DNA from 2 places in the Paraburkholderia sp. SECH4 genome. Region 1 is predicted to be linked to the other one. Evidence: riboswitches for the same ligand, from Rfam matches in the RefSeq annotation. Region 1 holds a riboswitch; the other holds the start of a gene.

The links. Region 1 has a riboswitch for glycine ahead of M0D67_RS17495 (D-amino acid dehydrogenase). Riboswitches for the same ligand answer to the same signal wherever they lie in the genome.
Region 2: linked by a shared signal. The riboswitch ahead of gcvT (glycine cleavage system aminomethyltransferase GcvT) and the one ahead of M0D67_RS17495 (D-amino acid dehydrogenase) in region 1 are both predicted to bind glycine.

Annotation. Positions count from the first base shown of each region.
Region 1 is NZ_JALOCP010000011.1:166,126-170,311, forward strand. Features, by position in the region: gene M0D67_RS17485 (acetate/propionate family kinase) at 1-521, shown strand, start outside; gene M0D67_RS17490 (BON domain-containing protein) at 518-784, opposite strand; gene M0D67_RS17495 (D-amino acid dehydrogenase) at 996-2,207, opposite strand; glycine riboswitch at 2,382-2,475, opposite strand; gene M0D67_RS17500 (LysE family translocator) at 2,708-3,340, shown strand; gene M0D67_RS17505 (GNAT family N-acetyltransferase) at 3,453-3,980, opposite strand; gene M0D67_RS17510 (helix-turn-helix domain-containing protein) at 3,993-4,186, opposite strand, start outside.
Region 2 is NZ_JALOCP010000006.1:145,167-149,352, forward strand. Features, by position in the region: gene gcvH (glycine cleavage system protein GcvH) at 1-366, opposite strand, end outside; gene gcvT (glycine cleavage system aminomethyltransferase GcvT) at 430-1,548, opposite strand; glycine riboswitch at 1,629-1,788, opposite strand; glycine riboswitch at 1,822-1,923, opposite strand; gene M0D67_RS11395 (hypothetical protein) at 2,065-2,418, opposite strand; gene M0D67_RS11400 (oxidoreductase) at 2,619-3,668, opposite strand; gene M0D67_RS11405 (UvrD-helicase domain-containing protein) at 4,100-4,186, shown strand, end outside.

The sequences.
Region 1 (4,186 bases):
CGAGTTTATGTGCATTGCAGAACGGCAAATCCGTCGATACGTCGATGGGTCTCACTCCGACCGGCGGCGTACCGATGGGCACGCGAAGCGGCGACCTTGACCCAGGCGTGCTGCTGTATCTGATGCGCGTGGAGAAGCTCGATGCCGATGCGCTGGAGACGCTGTTGAATCGCCAGAGCGGCCTCGCCGGTTACGCCGATGGCGAAAGTGATATGCAGGCGCTGGAAAAGCGCGCCGCCGCGGGCGATGGGAATGCATCGCTGGCGCTGGATGCGTTTGCTACGGCCGTGCGCAAGACGATCGGCGCCTATGCGGCTTTGTTGGGTGGGATCGATTTGCTGGTGTTCACGGGTGGGATCGGCGAACACAGCCAGGAGATTCGTAAGCGAGTGTGCGAGGGGCTTGCGTTTTTGGGGCTATCGGAAGGGGATTCAGCGGGGAAGGTGAGGGCGATTCACACCGAGGAGGAGAAGCAGATCGCGAGGCATTGCCGGATGCTGTTGCGAGCGAAAGCGGGTTAGGGCAACTTCGCTTTGACGATGGCGTGATCAGAGACGCCGGTGACGCCGAACAGGCGGGAAACGTCTTCAAGTGCAGCGGCTCGTTGCTCGTTATGTTGAAGTACACCGAGCAGGGTGATGCGTCCGTGTGAGACTTTGACTTGCAGGGTGTTTGGGGGGACGGCCGTATCCCATGCCAAGCGTCTCGTGGCTTCTGCGGCGATTTGTTCATCAGTGAGCCGCATGCCTGGGTTGCTGCGCGTGACGGAGCGGGATCTGGTCATGGAGACTCCCTCGAGAGTGGACACCGATTGGACAACACTAGCAGATGTAGCTGGATTTGCCTTTGGCGACGCTTCCGGACTACCAGTCAGATCGAGTCCAGGCTAGTAAGCATCATCGCAAAAGCGCGGCGGCGGGTTCGATGAACAACCGCGACGGCGCGCGCAGCGCCGCCGGAAGTATGGCAGTAAGCGCCGCGCACGCAAACAAGCCCTATTGAATGGAACCCGCCAAAACCTGCGCCGTAGCCGCCGACAACGTCCACCCCAAATGCCCATGCCCGGTGTTATAAAAAACGCCGCGCCGTTTTCCGCGTCCGACCTTCGGCAACATACTCGGCAACATCGGCCTTAACCCCGCCCAAGGAATCACTTTCGAAGTCGACACCTCAGGAAAATACCGTCGAGTCCAGTCGACCAGCGGCGCAATCCGATCCGACCGGATATCCCGATTGAACCCATTGATCTCCGCCGTCCCCGCAACCCGGAACCGATCCACGCCAAGCCGGCTCGTCACGATCTTCGCGCTGTCGTCGAGCAAACTTACCCAGGGCGCGTTCTGCTGACTCACTTCATCATCGAGACATACGGTGATCGAATACCCCTTAACCGGGTAGACGTTCACGTGATCGCCAAGCATCGCCGCGAAGTCGCGGCTCTTCACACCGGCGCACACCACGATCCGCTCGAAAGCAAACTGTTGCGACTCACCTTCCAGATTGACCATCAACGAGAACCGTCCCTCAGCCGGCTGCTCGATCGCCGTAATTTCCGCGTCGTAGTGAAACTCGACACCATGCCGCACGCAAGCATCAGCCAACCCGCGCGTGAACTTGTGAATATCGCCAGTGGAATCGGAAGGCGTAAAAAACCCACCAAAAAAATCGCCATGCAACGTTGGCTCGATCGTGTGCAACTCGTTCGACGTCACCGGATTCCGGTCCAGCCCACCTTCGCGCAGCAGTTCATTCACCTTGCTGGCCGCATCGAATTCCTTGCGCGTCTTGTAGATGTGCAAAATGCCGCGCCGCTCCAGATCGAAGTCGATCCCTTCGCGCTCGGCAATCGAAAACAGATGCTCACGCGCAGCAATCGCGAGCCGCACCGTTTCGACAGTGTTCGTGCGGTAATGCGGGATCTGCCGCAGAAATTCACCCATCCACGAATACTTGTGCCACGTGGGCATCGGATTGAGCAGCAGCGGGGCGTCGCGCGTGAGCATCCAACGCAAGCCCTTCAGCACCGTGGCCGCGCTGTTCCAGACTTCGGCATTGCTCGCGGACAACTGGCCGCCGTTGGCGAACGAGGTCTCCATCGCCGCATAGCGATGACGTTCGAACACGGTGACATGGTGGCCGCGCTGCGCAAGGGCGTGAGCAGTCGTAACGCCGGTAATGCCGGCGCCGATAATGGCGATTCGTGACATGACATGGTCCAGAGTAGTTGAGCATCACCGGTGTCGATTTCGTGTCGAAACCGGCGTCGATGCCCCATCTGTCCATGTACCTGAGAGTTTCTTCCTGTGAGCATACGCTTGCGATGCAAGCGGTATGCAGGGAATCCCCTTCGGTGGGCGCGCATGGCGCCGCTCTCCAGATGTTCCAGCTGCGCGGTCCTTTTGCCTGAGAGTTTCCGGGGCGGTTGCTCCGTCGGCGTCGTCACAATCCTCTGACGATCTCTCCCGCGCTGCATTGCAGAACGGCTCGACGATACCGGGCAATAAATTTCACCGCAAGTGTTTCTTTCGATGCAGCGCGCAATCGGCACAGTACGGTGCCATATGCAACGGCGCGTCCGCCCCACTGGCGCAATCAAAGCCATTCAACTGCCTATAGGGACTTTTTACGTGGGGGTTTAAGGCTTGAACCGGCGGCGTCGGCTATATTTGGCGGCATTGCCCGACTTCAATTCCCACAGGAGAACGCCGTGCCCGCTGCCACAACGCTGCTTGCCTTTGCCCTGGTCTCGCTCGGCATGGTGCTCACGCCCGGCCCGAACATGATCTATCTGATCTCCCGATCACTCTGCCAGGGGCGGCGCGCCGGGCTCGTGTCGCTCGGCGGCGTCGCGCTCGGCTTTGTGTTCTACATGTTTTGCGCGGCGTTCGGTATCACCGCACTGCTGTTGACGGTGCCCTACGCGTACGACGCGCTGCGTTTCGGCGGCGCGCTCTACCTGCTGTATCTGGCGTGGCAGGCGGTCAAGCCGGGCGGCCGCTCGCCGTTCCAGGTGCGCGACCTGCCGCACGACAGCCGCGGCAAACTGTTCACCATGGGGCTCGTCACGAACCTCGCGAATCCGAAGATCGCGGTGATGTATCTGTCGCTGCTGCCGCAATTTATTTCACCGGAGCACGGCAGCGTGCTCACGCAGTCGATCGCGCTGGGTTGCGTGCAAATCGTCGTCTCCGTCACGATCAACGCGTTGATTGCGACCATGGCAGGTTCGATCGCCGGGTTTCTCGCTGGGCGGCCGATCTGGCTACAGGTACAACGCTGGCTGATGGGCACCGTGCTCGCCGGTCTGGCCGTACGGATCGCGCTCGATTCGCGCCGTTAAGCCACGCGATCCAGACTCGCCTGAGTCTGCATCGCGGCCTTCCTCGCCGAGCATCGGTCAGTATCGACTACCATGCTCGTGGTGCATCACAGGCGGCCTGCCTGCGTCACGCTCACAGCGTCTTGTACATGATGGTGGTTGAATCAAGCCGCTCCTCCAGCGTGTCGCGGCAAAATTGCGGAATCACTCCGGCCGTCTGATAACCCAGCGAGGCATAGAGCGGCTCGGCCTTGTCGCCGGTGCGCGTATCGAGCGTCAGCAGGCTGCGCTGCAACTGGTGCGCACGGTGTTCCAGTTCCGCCATCAGCGCTTTGGCGATGCCCTGGCGGCGGAACGCGGGGTGGACCAGCAGCTTGCGCACCTCGGCGCGATGACGCTGGTTCGGCATCGTGTTGTAATCGAGTTGCACGGTGCCGGCGATCGCCTCGCCATGGCGAGCAACAAAAAGCACCAGCGCGCCTGCCCGCAGCGACGGCAGAACCTTGCCGCTCCAGAACGCCTCGCTCTCCTCGACGCTATACGGCAATACAAAGCCAACGCTCGCACCGTCATGGACGCAGGCACGCAGCAGCGCGCCGAGTTCGGGCAGATGGCGAACGAGGTCGTCGGCGGAAAAGGTCGTGATGGTAGTCGCGTTCATGGTGGCTCGAACTCAGACGATGAAGAGGATGTAGCGCGCCGCGCTATGCGAGGGCGTGACGAAAGCGCTGGGGCCGAACAACTGGTAGCGCAGACAGTCGCCGGGTTGCAGATCGTGACTTCGGCCGTCGACGGTGATCTGCAGTTGCCCTTCAAGCAGGATCAGATGATGTTCGAGGCCGGCTCTCGGCGACGCGTCGTATGTGA
Region 2 (4,186 bases), on a different contig from region 1:
CTTGGCGTACGCGTCCGCGTCGATCAGGCGATCCTGCGATGCGTCCGCGGCCGGCTTGATCTTGAAGAGCCAGTTCTCGTACGGCGCGCTGTTGACGCCATCCGGCGTGTCGGCGACGGCCGGGTTCGCTTCGATGATTTCGCCCGAGACTGGCGCGTAGATATCGGAAGCGGCTTTCACCGACTCGATCACGGCGACGGTGTCGCCAGCGTTGACGGTCTTGCCCAGTTCCTGAACTTCGAAGAAGACGATGTCGCCGAGCGCTTCCTGCGCGTGGTCGGTGATGCCGACCGTCAGCGTGCCGTCCGCTTCGGTGCGGACCCACTCGTGCGATTCGGTGTATTTCAGATCGGCCGGGATGCTCATCGGATGCTCCTATGCGGTGTTATTCGGTATGAACTTAAAAAGGTAAACGCACGCGCCGGCTGCTTAAACTGCGAGCACTTTGCCGTTGCGTACGAACGGCAGTTTTACCACGCTTGCGGGTACGTTTTTGTCACGAATCTGGACGTGAACGGTGTCGCCCGGCTGCACGCCTTTCGGCACGCGCGCAAAGGCGATCGATTCCTGCATCGTGGGTGAAAAAGTGCCGCTGGTGATTTCGCCTTCGCCGTGCGGCGTGACGACTTTCTGGTGAGCACGCAGCACGCCTGCCGCCTTGCCGTTTTCCTTCAGCAGGATCAGACCGACGAACGAGGCCTGCGAGCCGTCGGCTTCAAGCTTGGCCTTGCCGACGAAATCGCGCGGCGAATTCAGATCGACAGTCCAGGCGAGGCCGGCGTCCAGCGGCGAGACGTTGTCGTCCATATCCTGGCCGTACAGGTTCATGCCGGCTTCGAGACGCAGCGTGTCGCGCGCGCCGAGACCCGCAGGGCGCACACCTTGACGCACCAATGCGTCCCAGAACTCGCAGACGGACGTTGCAGGCAGGACGATTTCGAAGCCGTCTTCGCCGGTGTAGCCGGTGCGGGCAATCATCAATTCGCCAAACGGCGTGTTGTCGACGATCGCGGCGTTAAATGGCTTAAGGAGTTCGGTCGAGGTACGGCTGGACGGCGCGACTTGCCAGACCTTATCGCGGGCGTTCGGGCCCTGCACGGCGACGATCGCCAGATCGCGGCGCGGCGTGATGGTCAGGCCGTAGCTGCCTTCGGCGTCGAGCTTGCTGAACCAGGCGACGTCTTTCTCCGCGGTGCCGGCGTTGACGACCAGGCGGAAGTGCGTCTCGCTGAAGTAATAGACGATCAGATCGTCGATCACACCGCCATTCGGGTTCAGCAGACAGGAGTAGAGCGCGCGGCCCGGCGTTTGCAGCTTGGCGACATTGTTGGCCAGCGCGTGTTCGAAGAAGGCGCGCACGCGTTCACCGGTGAAATCGACGACGCACATATGCGAGACGTCGAACATGCCGGCGTCGGTGCGCACGGCGCGGTGTTCGTCGATCTGCGAGCCGTAGTTGACGGGCATGTCCCAGCCGCCGAAATCGACCATGCGGGCGTTGAGCGCACGATGGGTGGCGTTGAGCGGGGTGTGTTTGAGTTCGGTCATGGGGCCTCAGGCGTCTCGCGAAACAAAAAAGGCCATGCGGCGCTACGCCTCGCGGCTGATGCCTGCGAGCGATTGCGTTGCATGACCCCTCTGTCCTCGATACCTGAGAGATTGCGCTGCCGTGCGATGGTGAAGCCGTGATCGCTACGGTGAAACGCGCGCCCCTTCGGTGGGCAGCTTGCCAGAATCTGCTCGATTAAACGATGCAGACGGCTACTGCCGCTCTCCAGAGTGCGAAAAACCGGTGCCTTGATGTTGCCTGGGCGCGGGTTCTTCGACGCAGTCGGTCCTTTTGCCTGAGAGTTTGCGGGTGTGCCCCTTCGGCGGCGCGGCCTGCGATTTTCTGCGGCCAGCACGCTCTCCCGACGCGTGCGGCGAATGTACGCGAGGGCCGGGGGCTTGTCAAATAAAGGCCCGCAAGGGGCATGGGGGTTGGCGCTGCGGGTTCGCGAATGTCAAAAAAAGCGCGGGACGTGATGCCCGCGCTCCTTTGCTTCAGTGCCAGAACTGGCGCGATTATTCGCCGATGGCGTGTGCCGCGTTGTCCAGTTCCTGGTTCAGCACGTGCTGTTCGTCGCCGGACAGGCCGCCGCCGTGTTGCGCCGCCATGTCGTGAGCTTCCTGACGGATCACGTCGAGGCGATGGTGCAACGCACCGCCTTGCGGGGGCGGGTAGTAGCCTTGGTTGACGCGGGCGTCGATGCGGCGGCTCAGGTTGTCGATCCGGCCGTTGACCTGGTTGAAGCGCTGATCCGCGATTTGTTGCGGGTTAGGGCGCGGCGCCGGCGCGGGTTGCTGAGGAGCCACCACGCAGGCGGCGAGGGAGCTGAGCAAAGCGCATGCTGCTAGTGCGCGGACGATACGAGGCATGGACTCTCCGGGAAGTCGTTGTCGTTTTGTGGTGCTACTGGGGTAGCAACGGATTGCCGGGGACTCACGCTGACCGCGGAGGCGGGGTTATTTGTAACGTTATGTTCCTTTCGGGGTTGTCAGGCGTTTTGCCATTGGCGGCGGCATGGTTCGCGTGCCGTCGCCAAATGGCCAAAAAGCGCCCCGTGGCGCTGGGAAAGTCAGCGAATGCGTTCAAACGGCAACCGGACGCCTTCCTCCGAGCTCCGGGCTGCAAGCTCGATGATCGTCATCACGTCGACCGCGTCCTGAGCGCTGACGGGAAATTTCGTGCCGTTCTGAATGGCATCCGCCAAGGCAATATAAAAGCCGACGTATTCGCCGTTGCGCGTAGGCACCTCCCGCTCGACTTCCTGGCCCTCTTCGAGCACACGCAACACACCAGGCGCATTGCCGGCGCCGAACCCGTCATCGCCCGGCCGCAAGCCGGCTTTCAACTGATCTTCCTGCGTATCGAGCCCGTATTTGACGTAGCTCCCCTGCGTGCCGTGGATCGTAAACCTCGGCGCGACGTACGCAGTCAACGCGCTGGCATGCAACACCACTTCGAACTCGCCGTAGCCCAACTGAATATGCACGTAGTCCGGCGCGCTGGCCTGATCGCGATGCGTCCGAACCGTCGCCGACACGGTCTGCGGTGCGCCGAACAGCGCCAGCGCCTGATCGATCAGGTGCGGTCCGAGATCGAATAGCAAACCGCCGCCGCGCGAAGCTTCCTCGCGCCAACGCTGCCGAACCTCCGGCCGGAATCGGTCGAAATGCGATTCGTATTGCGTGATACGCCCCAATTCTCTGCTGGCGAGCAGATCCCGCACGGTCAGAAAATCACCGTCCCAGCGGCGGTTATGAAAGGGGACGAACCGCTTGCCCCGGGCGAGTGCAATGTTGGCGAGCGTGTGAGCATCTGCGGCAGTCAGCGTGACCGGCTTGTCGACCACCACGTGCTTGCCCGCTTCCAGCGCGCGGCGCGCCAGGTCGAAGTGCGTGTCATTGGGTGTCGCGATGACGACGCAGTCGATTTCTTCGAGCGCCAGCAGGGCGTCGAGATCGGCCACCACCTTTGCGTGCGGGTAATCGGCCAGCGCGTGCTCGGGCTGGCTCGTCGCGATGGCCGCGATGCTCGCTCGCCCGCAGTGCTCGATCACCGGCGCATGAAAGGTCGCGCCAGCAAAACCGTAACCCATCAATCCAATCTTCAGCGATGCGGACATGCGTGTCTTCCTGCAAAAACGGCGCGCCGCTTTGCCACCGCGGCGACGGCGCGCAACAACGTAATTGTGGCATGTCCCGAAGGCGGACTGTCGGCATCGTCGCAGGCGCTTGTCGGCGGTGCCTGTCCGGCGGCGCTCGGACGGCAGTTGCAGCCGCGTTCGGGCCAGCTCACTCGAACGTCCGTTTTTCGTCGTCGGGCGAGCTGCCATCGCGGGCCCCGTTCCTGGCCATCCGACAGCGCGCCTGTCACGGCATCCGCTCCAGGCATCCGTGTTAACATCGCTCCTCTCGCGCGGATCGCTGCGAGCCGGAACGCCCCTCTCACTGAGGCACGCGCGCCAGCCACCCGCCCCGCGCAGCATGCCCCCGGGCCTTCGGTCTCGCGATTCCGCACCCAAGCGCCCTCAACCGCATTACCCATCCACTGACGATGTCCGCAGGCCTGAACCCCGCTCAAAATGAAGCGGTCCGTTATCTTGACGGCCCGTGTCTCGTGCTCGCCGGCGCAGGCAGTGGC